One region of the Psychrobacillus sp. NPDC058041 genome, then DNA from elsewhere that is predicted to be linked to it. Evidence: predicted binding sites of a transcription regulator. Region 1 holds the regulator's gene; the other holds the start of a gene.
The links. Region 1 encodes LexA, which represses DNA repair genes until DNA is damaged. Its sites were predicted from a motif close to CGAACATATGTTCG; they were not measured.
Positions count from the first base shown of each region.

Region 2: the regulator LexA is predicted to act here: its motif matches at 5,424-5,437, upstream of uvrB (excinuclease ABC subunit UvrB).

Region 1 is NZ_JBHVRO010000002.1:494-8,357, forward strand. It holds gene ACFVR1_RS02515 (ferritin-like domain-containing protein) at 1-27, opposite strand, end outside; gene ACFVR1_RS02520 (substrate-binding periplasmic protein) at 865-1,695, shown strand; gene ACFVR1_RS02525 (amino acid ABC transporter permease) at 1,714-2,355, shown strand; gene ACFVR1_RS02530 (amino acid ABC transporter ATP-binding protein) at 2,368-3,114, shown strand; gene ACFVR1_RS02535 (OsmC family protein) at 3,135-3,554, shown strand; gene ACFVR1_RS02540 (manganese efflux pump MntP) at 3,742-4,311, shown strand; gene lexA (transcriptional repressor LexA) at 4,529-5,149, opposite strand; gene yneA (cell division suppressor protein YneA) at 5,324-5,641, shown strand; gene ACFVR1_RS02555 (YneB family resolvase-like protein) at 5,638-6,285, shown strand; gene ACFVR1_RS02560 (DUF896 domain-containing protein) at 6,351-6,584, shown strand; gene tkt (transketolase) at 6,670-7,864, shown strand, end outside.
Region 2 is NZ_JBHVRO010000011.1:88,262-96,125, reverse strand. It holds gene ACFVR1_RS16285 (DUF4097 family beta strand repeat-containing protein) at 1-403, opposite strand, end outside; gene uvrA (excinuclease ABC subunit UvrA) at 481-3,372, opposite strand; gene uvrB (excinuclease ABC subunit UvrB) at 3,377-5,359, opposite strand; gene ACFVR1_RS16270 (IDEAL domain-containing protein) at 5,477-5,713, opposite strand; gene ACFVR1_RS16265 (competence protein ComK) at 5,890-6,432, shown strand; gene ACFVR1_RS16260 (YhjD family protein) at 6,429-6,794, opposite strand; gene ACFVR1_RS16255 (EAL and HDOD domain-containing protein) at 6,958-7,864, opposite strand, start outside.

The DNA of each region.
Region 1 (7,864 bases):
CACTTGCTGTCCAGATTGATAATTCAATTTAATGTCACCTCTCTTTCTAAAATATGATTCGAATTTGGTAAATGAATCTTGTACAAATGAAACAATAGAGGTATTTATTTTCTAAACGTGTATGAGATTATGTAGTTCTTTGCATTTTATAGTAATGAGTGAAGCATAAGTGTGTACATTCGGATTAAAAGAATAGAAAGGAGGGAATATATGTTGTTTATTAAACCATGCGAAGGGAGAATCAGCTCACAATTGGACGGAATTGAAGGACTAGCGACTGTTGAAGCTATGATGGATTAGTAAGGCAAATTACACTAGCAGCCTTATAAAAACTTAAATAAAAGTTGAATGATAAAAGCACTAAAGGTAAAGATTCGGGAAGTAGGTAAGAACAATTGAATAATATAAATAAGTTATTAATGAAATGGGCCTATTTTCTTTGGATGGGTCTTTTTTTCTGGTGAAATGATGAAGGAATAAAATGTAAAAATACTTTGATACTAATTGATGTTTTTTACAGATGATTCTTGGGAATAATCATATAGGAAATAAAAAATACAGTCCTTAAGTTAATTTTAATGCAGTAAAAGATTTATGCTTGTTTAGTCGTTATTTTGGTAATAAATAAGAAGAATCGGTGGAAAAATCTGAATAAGTAAGACTAGTTGACTAAACTCTAGTATTCTAATAGGATTTAATTGACTAATGAATCAGGAGAGCAGATATGCAAGATTGAAGCCAGAGTGGTTTGTTTAGATAGAGCGATAACAATACAATTTTAGGTTCTATCATCAAACGTAGATTTAGACTAAATTGTTGTAAAAACTGTTCAGGTTGATCTTTTTTAGTTTGTTTGGATTATTAATTAAGGAGGAAGAGAAAGTGAAGAAGAGTAAAATTTTGTTGGCATTAGCAGCGACAACAGCTTTGTTATTAGGGGCATGTGGTAATAACTCAACTAAAGAAAGCGATAAAAATTCATTCAAGGCTATTCAAGATAAAGGGGAATTAACAATAGGGATTATGGGAACGTATGCACCTTATAATTTCATGAATAAAAGTCAAGAATACGACGGTTTTGATGTTGATATTGCGACAGAATTAGCGAATCGTATAGGTGTAAAACCAAAATTTGTTGCACAGGACTTTTCTGGACTTATACCTGGATTACAAAAAGGTAAATTTGATATTTTGGTTAGCCAAGTAACGATTACAGAAGACCGTAAAAAACAAATTGATTTTACTGAACCTTATATTACGAATGATGTGAAAGTAATTGTAAAAGAGGACAATACAACTATTCAATCAGTTGATGATTTCAAAGGGAAGAAAATTGCTGTAGGGTTAGGGACGAACGATGAAGCATTTTTACGCAATGATTTAATGCCTAAAGTAGGAGACTTTAAAATCAATACGTACGATGATGTCATTACAACATTAAAAGATTTAGATGCAGGTCGTGTAGATGCGACAATTAATAACGTATATGCACTAAAACCTATAATTGAAGAAAATGGATTTAAAGTGAAAACTGTTGGTGAACCAATAAAATCCGACAAAGCTGCAGTAGCTGTTAAAAAAGGGAATACAGAATTAGTTGATGCTTTAAATAAAGCATTAGCTGATATGAAACAAGACGGTACGTATAAAAAAATCTTCGTAAAATGGTTTGATGAAGAACCAAAGGCCGAGTAAAGAAGGTAGGTAGTTTCCATGGATGTAGTAATTGATAATTTACCCTTTTTACTAAAAGGGGCTTACTATACATTATTAATTACAGTGGTATCTATGTTTTTCGGCTTAATTATCGGTTTAATTACAGCGATTGCTCGTTTAAAGGGCAATCGTTTCTTTCGTACAATAGCGAGAGTGTATGTATCGATTATTCGGGGAACGCCGCCACTTGTTCAAATCGTCATTGTATATTATGGTCTTGTTGATTATGGCATTGAATTAGGAGCACTCACTGCGGCTTATATTGCTCTGAGTATTAATATCGGTGCTTATGTTTCAGAAGCATTCCGTGGGGCTATTCAAGCGGTGCCAAATGGACAAACTGAAGCAGCACTTGCGACGGGAATGACGGAGGCTCAAGCTATTCGACGTATTGTCATTCCACAAGCAATTCGCATTGCTATACCTCCACTTGGTAATACATTTGTAGGGATGTTAAAAGAAACTTCATTAGTATCGGTTATTGCTGTAACAGAGTTATTACGTTCTGCCCAGTTATTAGTCGCGCAATATTACGTCTACATGCCATTTTATTTATCTATTGCGGTTATGTACTGGATAATGAGTACAGTATTTACATTTATATTGAATAAAATTGAGAAACGATTATCGATTTATTAAGGGGGTAAAATCGTGATAAAAACTAATGATTTATCCAAAAGCTTTGATAAGCATGAGGTGTTAAAAAATATTTCATTGACGATTCCTGCCCATCAAGTTGTCGCTATCGTTGGACCAAGTGGTTCTGGAAAAAGTACTCTTTTACGTTGCTTAAACGGACTAGAAACGATTACAAGTGGAACTATATTTGTTAATGATCATCAACTACGAGCAACTGATAAGAAAAAGGTACGCCAAAAAACAATTCATGCCATACGTCAAGATACTGGTATGGTTTTTCAGCAGTTTAACCTATATCCGCATAAAACAGTTATTGAAAATGTAATGGAAGCATTAATTGTCGTTAAGAAACAGTCGAAGGAAAAAGCAAAGATAATAGCTAGCCAATTATTAAAACGAGTTGACCTGCAAGAAAAGGAAGATGTTTATCCTTCTAAACTATCAGGTGGACAACAACAACGTGTAGCAATTGCTCGTGCACTAGCAATGGAACCACAAATTATGTTATTTGATGAACCAACATCAGCGTTAGATCCTGAACTTGTTGGAGAAGTGTTAAAAGTGATGAAAGAATTAGCTGATGAGGGAATGACGATGGTCATCGTAACACATGAGATGAATTTTGCCCAAAATGTAGCTAATCGTATTTTGTTTATGGCGGATGGACAAATCATCGAAGATGCAGAACCAAAGTCATTCTTTACACAACCTGCAACAGAACGTGCGCAAAAATTTTTAGCAAAAGTAAAAGAATTCTAAGAAAAGAAAGGTTGATAAAAATGGAAGTAATAGCAAAATGGCAAGGAGGACGTGCATTTGAAGCAAAAGGTCCATCAGGATATCCAATGTATATGGATGCAACGCCAAATTATGGAGGCGAAGGCAATGCCCCAACACCTACTGAAATGCTACTCAGTTCACTAGCGGGTTGTATTGGAATTGACGTTACAATGATATTAAAGCCACATTTAGATAAAATTGAGTCCATAGAAATTAAAGTAGATGGCTCTCGACGAGAAGAATTGCCAACTGCATTTACTGCTGCTTCGTTATTATTCGATGTAAGAGGAGATATTGACGCAAAGAAAGTAGTACGTGCAATTAAATTAGGAGAAGAGAAATATTGTGCTGTATCTGCATCCTTGAAGGCTGAAATAGCCTATCGTTTAATCTTAAATGGTAATGAAATTGAAGTATAAAGAATTCTAAAAACAATAGATGCAAAAACCGTTTATTGTGTTTTTAGTGAAATAAAGTACTCCTTCATCCATATGGTTGAAGGAGTTTTTTATGCAATCAAAGCATCGAAAATAAAAATTTTTTTAACAAAAAAAAAAATCCTGCATATCCTTTTAAATAGAGATCAAAGGTCTTGGGGAGGATAAAATGCATTGGATAACTATTATCCTTATAGGGATAGCAGCTAATTTAGACAATTTAGGAATAGGTTTGGCCTACGGAATAAAACAAACTAAAATACCTATCTTTTCAAATGTAACAATAGCGATTATTTCAATGGTAGTCGCTTATGTTGCAGTTGTAAGTGGAGAAATTATCACTAACTATATTCCAATATTACATGCAAACCTTTTGGGGAGTTCCTTACTTTGTATAATCGGTCTATGGACTATTTTATCAAGTATACTTTCTAACGAGGATACAGCCAAAAAAACAGAACAAATTGATAAAGATGGAAATAATATTATTTCTGTTAGAGAAGCAATTAGCTTAGGGTTTATATTATCTGTGAACTGTTTAATAAGTGGAATTGCAATTGGAGCAAGTGGGATATCAGCTATTTGGACTGTAATTTCTATAGGTTTTTTTTCAATCTTGACCGTTGGTATTGGAAGTCATTTTGGTTTGTTACTAAATAAAACATTTATTGGTAAATATTCTATAACTATTTCAGGTGGCATACTAATTTTTATTGGTTTATACGAGATGCTGGATTAAGAATTGTATTATCTATCTAACATAAATCTTTTTTCTAAATGAAATACGTTTTTTTGTATCAAATATTGAATGAAATCATAAATAAAAACCCCTCAACCATAAAGGTAAAGGGGTTTTTTCGATGATCTAAACGAAAATGTCCACTTTTCGTTTAGATATGATATCGGCTCTATTTCATAATACGTATTATAGTAGATTATGTCAAGTTGCCGAGTGTCTATTGAATATGACGATAAACTCCTACTACTTTACCTAATATAGATACTTGGTTGACAATAATCGGCTCCATTGTAGAATTTTCAGGTTGCAAACGGAAATAAGACTTTTCTTTAAAGAAACGTTTTACTGTAGCTTCATCATCTTCTGTCATAGCAACAACTATTTCACCATTATTAGCTGACTGTTGTTGTTTTACAACTACATAATCTCCGTTTAAAATACCCGCTTCAATCATGCTATCACCCATAATTTCAAGCATGAAAAGGTTATCATCAGATGTTCCAAACGTTTCAGGAAGTGGGAAGAACTCCTCTACATTTTCAATTGCTGTATTAGGAAGGCCAGCTGTTACTTTACCAACTAAGGGTACGTGAACAACTCCTTGTTTTTCTATTATTGAATTAACACTGTCAAGTATTTCAATTGCACGAGGTTTAGTAGGATCTCTTCTAATTAAACCTTTGCTTTCCAACCTAGCCAAATGACCATGTACAGTTGAGCTTGAGGCTAGTCCAACTGCTTCGCCAATTTCACGCACGGAAGGTGGATAACCTTTTTTTCTTACTTCCTCTTTAATAAAAGCTAAAATATCTTCTTGTCTTTTAGATGCTTTCTTCAATACCTTCACCTCTTTAAATAATAATAAGCGTTGTTCTCATTCTTATTTATAGTATATCAGTCTCTTATCCAATATGCAAACATAGGTTCTGAAAAGGTATTGACAAAAACATGTGTTCGTTTTAATATGAAAATAGATAAAGCGAACAGATATTCTAAAACGGGGGAACTTTGAATGAAACTACTTAAAAAAAATTATTTTCTAACTATATTTTTGGGATTAAGTTTATCTTTTATAATGACAATTGCATTTATAAATTCTAGTGGTGAAAAACATGACTATCCTATTATAATTGAACATGGAGATTCTTTATGGGAATTAGCCGATAAGTTTGGCTCAGATAAGTCAAAAGCAGATTGGATTAATGAAGTAATGGCATTAAACAACTTACATTCAGCACATATTAAAGCAGGAGACATACTTATTATCCCAAATAGGTCAAATCAGGTTAATCTTGATCATTCTACAGAGCTAGCAGGTATAAGCCAATGAAAGCAGTAATTTATTGTCGTGTCAGCACAGAGAAAGAAACGCAAGAAACTTCATTAGCAAGACAAGAAGAAGAATTAATTCAATTTGCTGTTCTTCAAGGGTATGAAGTAAAAAGAGTATTTATAGATAAACATAGTGGCTATGATATTGAAAGAGATGGATTGCTTGATTTATTATCATTTATCAAAGAACAGACAATAGATGCTGTATTTGTACAAGATGAGACTCGAATTGGACGCGGAAATGGACGAATGGCAGTATTACATCTTCTTCAAAAAACAAATACTTCTGTTATTACTTTACAAGATAAAGGTGTATTAAATTTGAATGAGATGGACTCCATGTTATTAGAAATTCTTGCCCTTGTTGAAGAATATCAACGAAAACTACACAATGCGAAAATTAAACGGGGAATGAAGCGTGCGGTTTCCCAAGGATTTCGTCCTGAGAGGAATCTAAAAACTCTAGGTAACCCTGAAGGCAGAGAGCGGATTGATATTCCGGTTCAAGAAATAGTAAGATTGCGCAATGCTGGTTTAACATATGAAGAAATTACCTTTACGTTAAAAGGATTAGGTTTTGAAATAAGTAAAGCAACAGTTCATAGAAGATATATTGAATTTATTGAAGCACACGGAGGTTAAAGGCTTGCACTCTGTGTGTTTTTTCCTTACCTTTAAATAAGAATAAATTTTAAAGGGTGAATAATATGTTAAGTAAAGAAAAACTTGAACGAATAAGTGAGCTTTCAAGAAAATCAAAATCGGCTGGCTTGTCTATTGAGGAAGCAAAAGAACAAAGTGCATTAAGAAAAGAATATTTAGAGACATTTCGCACAACGATGAGAGATACAATTGAGAGTGTAAAAGTTGTTGACATTGAAGGTAATGATGTGACGCCACTTAAAGTACAACAAGCTAAAAAAGGGAAATTTCTGAATTAACTAATCATTACGAAACCATTGATAATGCATACATTGTTGTCTAAACTAGAAGTATAGAAAAAATTAGCTCGAGAGGATGTCACTAATGTCATTACAAACAGATTTACTTGCAATTAATACAATCCGTACTTTATCAATTGATGCAATAGATAAAGCGAACTCTGGTCATCCAGGTCTTCCAATGGGAGCTGCACCAATGGCATATACGCTATGGACAAAACATTTACGCCATAACCCAAATAATCCGAACTGGTTCAATCGTGACCGTTTTGTTTTATCAGCGGGACATGGTTCTATGCTTTTATATAGTTTACTTCATCTTGGTGGGTACGATTTACCAATGGAAGAAATTAAAAACTTCCGTCAATGGAATTCAAAAACACCAGGACATCCAGAGTTCGGTCATACTGCAGGAGTAGAAGCTACAACTGGCCCTCTTGGACAAGGTATTGGAATGGCTGTTGGAATGGCTATGGCAGAGGCACACTTAGCTGCTACATATAATCGTCCAAACTATAATATTGTTGATCATTACACATTTGCACTTTGTGGAGACGGAGATTTAATGGAAGGTGTCGCAGCTGAAGCAATTTCTCTTGCCGGACATTTGCAATTAGATAAATTAATCGTACTTTATGATAGTAACGATATTTCTTTAGATGGTGACCTGCATAAATCATTCTCAGAAAAAACGGAGAAACGTTTTGAATCTTATGGATGGAATTATATTTTAGTCCAAGATGGAAATGATATTGAGGAAATTTCATCTGCAATAGAAAAAGCAAAAGCTCAAAATGATAAACCAACCCTAATTGAAGTTAAAACTGTAATAGGATTTGGTTCACCAAACAGAGCTGGTAAATCAGATGCACATGGTATGCCACTTGGAAAAGAAGAATCACTATTAACGAAAGAAGCATATCAATGGTCATCAGAGGAAGATTTCTATGTTCCAGAAGAAGTGTATGAAGCTTTTAAAGCTGCTTCTAATCGATTAGGTGTTGATGAAGAAAAATCTTGGAATGAGAAATTTAATACTTATTCCTCTGAGTTCCCAGAGCTTGCTGGAACATTAAAACAAGCGATTAACGGCGAGATTCCTGAAAACTTTGATGCTGCTATGAAGGATTACGAAGAAGGTACTTCTCATGCAACTCGATCTGCATCAGGTGATGCAATTAACGCAATCGCTCAAAACCTTCCTTCATTCTTTGGAGGAAGTGCGGATTTAGCTGGTTCTAACAAAACGACGATGAAGAATGCAGGAGATTTTTCTGCAG
Region 2 (7,864 bases), on a different contig from region 1:
GAAAAATTTCAACTTTACCATTTGCAACATCTATAGATATATCATCATATTGCGCTTGTTCTTCTACTAACCTTTCTTGGAAAACTACAGGTTCACCAAAAGGCATTTCAAAATCAAATTCTTTTATTTTATCTACGGTTCCTTGCAAAAACTGCATAAAACGTTCTCCTACTACCGTAAAATCTCTTTTTAAATCTTCTATAAAATCAGAGTTCTGTTGCTTGTTGTACGGTTGTGATTCCGATTGTTCCGTAGATGAGTATCCTTGTTTTTGTTCTTTTTTTACTGGTGTAGTTACAGGTGCTGATTGCTTGCCAAGTGCTTCTAATAAGACTAATGCTTCTTGTGCAGAAATTGTGCCGTTTTCAACCATATCTAAAATACGTTTACGTTCCTCTTGCATAGTGAAAGGCCTCCTCTTAAGTTAAAAGTCTGTTTAACTTCTTACACTATTTAATACGATTAAAGGGAAAAAAAGTTTCATTTGGATTCTACTGCAACTTTTTTCTTTTTAGTTGCTTTTGAAACTACTTCATCCATTCTCTCTCGGTCGCGTTCCAAAATTGTTTTTAGATATTTTCCTGTATAAGAACCTTTTGTTGCTGCTATTTTTTCAGGCGTTCCCACTCCAACGATTGTTCCACCTTTGTCGCCGCCTTCAGGACCTAGATCAATCATATAATCTGCTGTCTTAATAACATCTAAATTATGTTCAATGACTAGAACGGAGTCGCCATTTTCAACGAGACGCTGTAGCACTATAAGCAAACGTGCAATATCATCTACATGTAAACCAGTTGTTGGTTCATCGAGAATATAAAATGATTTTCCGTTTGATCTTTTATGCAACTCCGATGCAAGTTTTACACGTTGAGCTTCTCCACCTGATAATGTCGTAGCTGGTTGACCTAACTCCATATATCCAAGACCTACATCGACAATAGTTTGTAATTTACGGCTAATTTTCGGATGGTTTTCAAAAAATGCTAATCCATCTTCTACTGTCATTTTTAAAACTTCTGCAATATTTTTCCCTTTGTATTGTACTTCCAATGTTTCACGATTATACCGTTTTCCGTGACAAACTTCACAAGGTACATACACATCTGGTAAAAAGTGCATTTCAATTTTAATAATTCCATCTCCGCGACATGCTTCACAGCGTCCACCTTTTACATTAAAACTAAATCTTCCTTTTTTATAGCCTCTTACTTTTGCCTCATTTGTCGCTGAATATAAGTCACGGATATCATCAAATACCCCTGTATAAGTTGCGGGATTAGATCTTGGTGTACGACCTATAGGAGATTGGTCAATATCAATTACTTTCTCCAATTCTTCTATTCCCTCTATGCTTTTGTTTGCTCCCGGTTTCACTTTAGACCGGTTCAGCTTTTGTGCAAGCGATTTATATAGAATTTCATTTACAAGTGTACTTTTCCCAGATCCAGAAACACCAGTTACTGCTGTAAATACTCCTAAAGGAATATCTACACTGACATTTTTCAAGTTATTTTCAGATGCCCCTTTAATTTTGATAAAGCGTCCATCTGGTTTTCTTCTCTCTGTTGGTAAAGGAATGAATTTTTTTCCACTTAGATACTGTCCAGTCAGTGATTTTTTATTTTTCATTACTTGTTCAGGCGTACCTGCAGCTACAATTTCTCCTCCACGAATACCAGCACCAGGTCCAACATCGATTAAATAATCGGCCGCCATCATAGTATCCTCATCGTGTTCTACTACAATTAGAGTGTTACCGATATCTCGCATATTCTTTAATGTCTCGATCAATCGATCATTATCACGTTGGTGTAAACCAATCGAAGGCTCATCCAATATATATAAAACCCCTGAAAGCCTTGATCCTATTTGAGTAGCAAGACGTATTCGCTGTGCTTCTCCGCCTGATAATGTACCTGCTGCACGATTCAATGTTAAGTAATCAAGTCCGACATTTTCTAAAAAGCCTAGACGTTCGTGAATTTCTCTTAAAACTAATCTTGCAATTTGCATATCCTTTTCTGATAATGTCAACTGATTGAAGAAATGGTTTGCTTCTTCAATTGAAAACTCCGTTACTTGAGCAATATGTAAGGAATCCACTTTTACGGCAAGTGTTTCTTCTTTTAATCGATATCCTTTACAAGTTGGGCAATTATGTTGAGCCATATATTTTTCCATTTGTTCCCGAATATAATCCGAGGATGTATCTTTATATCTTCGTTCAATATTGGATAGGACTCCTTCAAATTGAATCTTGTTGTCTCGTACTTGTCCAAATTCATTTTCATAGCGAAAATGAATTTTATCTTCTCCAGAACCATACATAATTTTATTCCACTGATCTATCGGCAATTTCTCTACGGGCACATTCATTTTTATTTTGTAGTGTTTACATACTGCTTCTAATAATTTGGGATAGTACTGTGAGCTTGTTGGTTGCCAAGCAATAATAGCCCCTTCTTCAAGTGTTAGCGATTTATCGGGAACTACTAATTCGGGATCCACTTCTAGTTTTGTTCCTAATCCATCACATTCTGTGCATGCACCGAAAGGACTATTGAAAGAAAACATCCGCGGTTCTAACTCACCTATAGAAAAACCACAAATCGGACATGCATGATGTTCGCTAAATAAAATTTCTTCATGTTCCATCACGTCAATTAATACTTTTCCATCAGCAATTCGCAGTGCGGATTCCAACGAATCACTTAAACGAGGTGCTACTCCCTCCTTCATCACAATCCGGTCAATAACTACTTCTATATTATGTTTTTTATTTTTATCTAAATTAATATCATCATCTAAATCGATTAACTCACCGTCTATTCGGACACGTACATATCCTTGTTTCTTCATATCTTCTAACAATTTCACATGAGTGCCTTTTCTACCAGAGACGATGGGAGCTAATACTTGCATACGCGTTTTTTCAGGATACTCGCTCAAACGATCGACCATTTGTTCAATCGTTTGTGAGCTAATCTCAATACCGTGGGTTGGACATATCGGTTTTCCTACACGGGCAAATAATAGACGTAAATAATCGTAAATTTCCGTTACAGTCGCTACAGTGGAACGTGGATTTTTACTCGTCGTTTTTTGGTCAATAGAAATTGCAGGTGAAAGTCCCTCAATAACATCTACATCTGGTTTATCCATCTGCCCTAAAAATTGTCGTGCATAAGCTGATAGGGACTCCACATAACGTCGTTGTCCTTCCGCATATATCGTATCAAATGCTAATGAAGATTTTCCAGATCCAGACAAGCCTGTCATCACAACAAGCTTATCCCTCGGTATTTTTAAGCTTACATTTTTTAAGTTATGTGCTCGTGCACCTTGTATAATAATCTCTTGATTTTTCACACTATCATCCTTCCAACTTCAATTCCAGGATTGCATCACGTAATTCTGCTGCACGTTCAAAGTTAAGCGCTTTGGCCGATTCCTTCATTTCTTTTTCAAGATTTACTAGTAATGCTGCCTTCTCTTCTTTTGTTAATGGTTTACCACTCGTTAACTGCTGCGCATATGTAGCCTCTTCTTCTGCAACTTGCGATGCACGAATAACCTCTCTAATTTTCTTCTCGATAGTTTTCGGTGTTATTCCATGCTTTTCATTGTATTCTAATTGAATGGAACGTCGGCGTTCTGTTTCATCAATTGCTTTACGCATAGAATCGGTCATTTTATCTGCGTACATGATTACTTCTCCATGCGAATTTCGTGCAGCTCTTCCAATCGTTTGAATTAAGGAACGTTCGGAGCGTAAAAATCCTTCTTTATCGGCATCTAAGATTGCGACAAGGGATACTTCTGGAATATCAATGCCTTCTCGAAGTAAGTTAATACCGATTAATACATCATACGTTCCCAAACGGAGTTCTCTTATTATTTCAATTCGTTCTAGTGTTTTTACTTCAGAATGCAAATATTGAACTTTAATTCCAATTTCTTTTAAATAATCGGTTAAGTCCTCTGACATTTTCTTCGTTAATGTTGTTATTAGCACTCGCTCATTTTTTAGGGTTCTCTCATGTATTTCATTGATTAAGTCATCTATTTGACCTTCAATTGGTTTCACTGTAATAACTGGATCTAATAACCCTGTTGGACGAATAATTTGTTCGACCATATCCGGAGTATGTTCTAATTCGTATGGACCTGGAGTAGCGGATACGAAGATAGCTTGATGAACATGATCTTCATATTCGCTAAAAGTAAGCGGTCGGTTATCAAGAGCAGATGGTAATCTGAAACCATGATTTACTAGTACCGACTTTCTTGCTTGGTCACCATTATACATTCCTCTTACTTGGGGTAACGAAACATGACTTTCATCTACTACTATTAAAAAGTCTTTCGGAAAATAATCGAGCAACGTATACGGTGTTGCCCCTGCTTCACGCAAAGTTAGATGACGAGAGTAGTTTTCAATTCCTGAACAAAAACCCATTTCTCTCATCATTTCTAAATCATAGTTTGTCCGCTGTTCCAATCGTTGTGCTTCTAGTAACTTGTCTTCACTTCGTAAAATTTTAAGTTGTTCCTCTAGTTCTTTTTCTATATTTTCAATAGCTAGGAGCATTTTTTCTTCACGTGTAACGAAGTGGGAAGCCGGAAATATTGCTACATGATCTCGTTCCGCTAATATCTCCCCTGTCAATGCGTCTACTTCACGTATTCGATCAATATCATCTCCAAAAAATTCTACTCGTAGACATTTTTCATCGCGAGAGGCTGGAAAAATTTCCACAACATCGCCTCTTACGCGAAATGTCCCTCGTGTAAAGTTAATATCATTTCGCTCATATTGAATATCAACTAACTTTCGCAGAAGCTGGTTCCTTTCTATTTCCATGCCCGTTCGAAGTGAAACGACCATTTCTTTATATTCCTCTGGATTTCCGAGACCATAGATACAAGAAACTGACGCAATAATAATGACATCTTTTCTTTCGAACAAAGAAGATGTCGCCGAGTGACGAAGCTTATCAATCTCTTCGTTTATACTCGAATCTTTTTCTATATATGTGTCCGTTTGTGGTACGTACGCTTCCGGTTGATAATAATCATAATAACTGACGAAATATTCCACTGCATTATTTGGAAAGAACTCTTTAAATTCACTATATAGCTGTCCTGCAAGTGTCTTATTATGCGCCATCACAAGTGTTGGTTTATTTGTTTGTTGAATAACATTTGATATTGTAAACGTCTTCCCGGTACCAGTAGCACCAAGCAACGTTTGATGTTTTTTTCCTTCTCGCACACCTTCTACTAGTTGTTCGATTGCTTTTATTTGATCCCCTGCTGGTTCATACGGAGCTTGTAAATCGAATAGTTGATCCATAGTATGCCTCCTACGGTTTAGATGTTTTTAGTTTAACATAATTCGTTTTTAAAAACGAAGAAAACGAACGTATGTTTTTTGAATTAGAAAAGAAAAGCCGCTCTGCATAAGCGGCTTTTACTTTGTACTTTGTAATTGTTGTAATGCTTTCGTATACTTCATAAATGACACCTGATCTTTTTGATCAAGAGCTTCATCAATCAATTTTAATAATCGATAACTACTTTGTTCCCGGTGGATAATGTTCAAAAACATATCAAGATATATTTCATTCAACAATTTTTCGGCAGAACTTTCTTTACCGGTTTGACCCATTGCTTTCAAAAAATCTGCATATGAATATTGTTTGTCCATCTCCATCACCCCGATGCCTTTTATCCATTATATAAAAGTAAAACAAGAGTTGCAATCATTTTGAGAAAATTGTGATTTTGAGATTATTTCTAAAATTTTAAAAATTCGTTATATTTTCTTGCTTTATTTCCAAATTTAACTATAATTGATGTATAAACTACTAAGGAGTGAATATTATGTCAAAAAAAGTAGATGATAAATCCTTCCTAGTTTCATTTGAAACTGCGGTATTACAGCCAGTTCGAATAAATAACAAGATTTATACAAAGGTTACTAATATTTCAGGAGAGTCCATCCTAATAGGTAAGAAGCCTTATGATATTGTTCGTCAATCATGTGCCTATTACGGTTCTTCTTTTCAACAAGCTAAAAATTTTTCAAAAGATACTCTCGGCAATTACCTTAAGCTACCAATAGTTGTGGCTCATGACTATGGAAGCCCTTTTATTTTAATACCACTTTTGTCTCCAAAATCGGATTTAAATGTTTGGTTTTCACTTAAAGCTATTGACAGGTTTGAAACAAGTGAGGATGGCTGTACGGTAGTATTAATAAATGGTAAAAAGATTGCAGTAAACTCCTCCACCATTACGTTAAGCAAACAAGTGGGGTTTGCAAATCTTCTAAAAATGCATTTTTTAAAAAGAATGAGTCGTCTATCACATACTGAATTCTTAACATCACGTAATCAATTTTCTCAGAAATATTTCCAAGACTAACGAATTTTTTCTACTAGAGCGAAGTACATAGAAAGTAGTTCTTCCACTCTGTTACGGAGGCGGACGTTTAGATAACGACGATGTTCCTCATACCCACCATGAAAAAAAACATATTCAGTGAACATATCATCCCCTTCCCCACGAAGAACTTTCATACTATGTCGCTTCATATAAATATGCGTTTCTTTTAATTCTTTTTGTACATGCTTTGCCGCTTCTTCAACCATGGATATATACGGCCGCTTCAACTTAAAGGGAGCTTGCTCAAAAATCGTTCGATCTTTCTCTAAAATAGTTAATACCATTGGGAGATAGATCATGTTTTCTAAATATGGTATTGATTCTTCCGGTATTAGTGGCATGTCGCATTCTCCTTTTTAAGAACACTTGTTCTACCCTAATTGTACATCTTTTGTAGGAAAACGCAACATTCTAGAATAAATATTTTCTTCCAATTTAATGAACTAAAAGTAAAAGCCTCGATGAGCAAATTAAAAGCTCATCGAGACTATTTATTATCAGTCATTATTTTATAATTTCAGCAGCCCAACGACGTGCTTCTAAGTAAAAATCATTTATTATAGCGTGCTCAATACCAAGCAGGTCCGCTCCAGCTACTATATCGTTCCATCGAACTTCATCACATGCGATGGTAAGTTCTAAATAAGGTGTCATTTCAGTTGCTGTGCCAACCAGTGTTTCTGCCACTTCATCTGAAAGAGGCAGCTCCTTTAATAATTGATTCATGGAACGGTGCAATAATGCATCAATTAAAGAAAACATCCCTATTATGAAATATTCAGAAGCGTTTGGTAAAAGCTTGCGTCTTGCTAGTAAATCGCAAAACTTTGCTCTAAATAATGAAGCTTCAATGAGAGCCAACCCATCTCCTGAATGATTTATCCTTGTTTCCCGAAGCATTAAAACATATAACCAATGATTTAATTCTTCTAAACCAAGCATGAGTACGCCTTGCTTAATAGAACGCACCTTTGATTTCGTACGGACAGCAGGCGAATTAATCATCTTTAACACTTTGAACGATAGAGAAACATCCCGTTCGATTTCATCTGCAATCTCCTCGATTGAGGCAGACTTATCTCGCAATAAGTTAATGATTCGAAAATATTGCGCCATATTTGTAGGTATTTCAGTCCCTTTAATAATTTCCGGTTTAGCAAAGAAATAACCTTGAAAAAGCGTATATCCTGCCTCTTTTGCCTCGTAAAATTCGGCCCGTGTTTCCACTTTTTCCGCAAGCAAAACAACATTCGGATAATTCGCTTTAACAATTCGTTCTATAGCTTCTCTTTCTTTCGTTGTACTTGAAAGAAAATCTACCTTAATGAAGTTAACAATAGAGAAAAGCTCATCATACAAAGTAACATTTTTTTGAAGGACAAAATCATCAAGAGCAATTAAAAAACCAAGG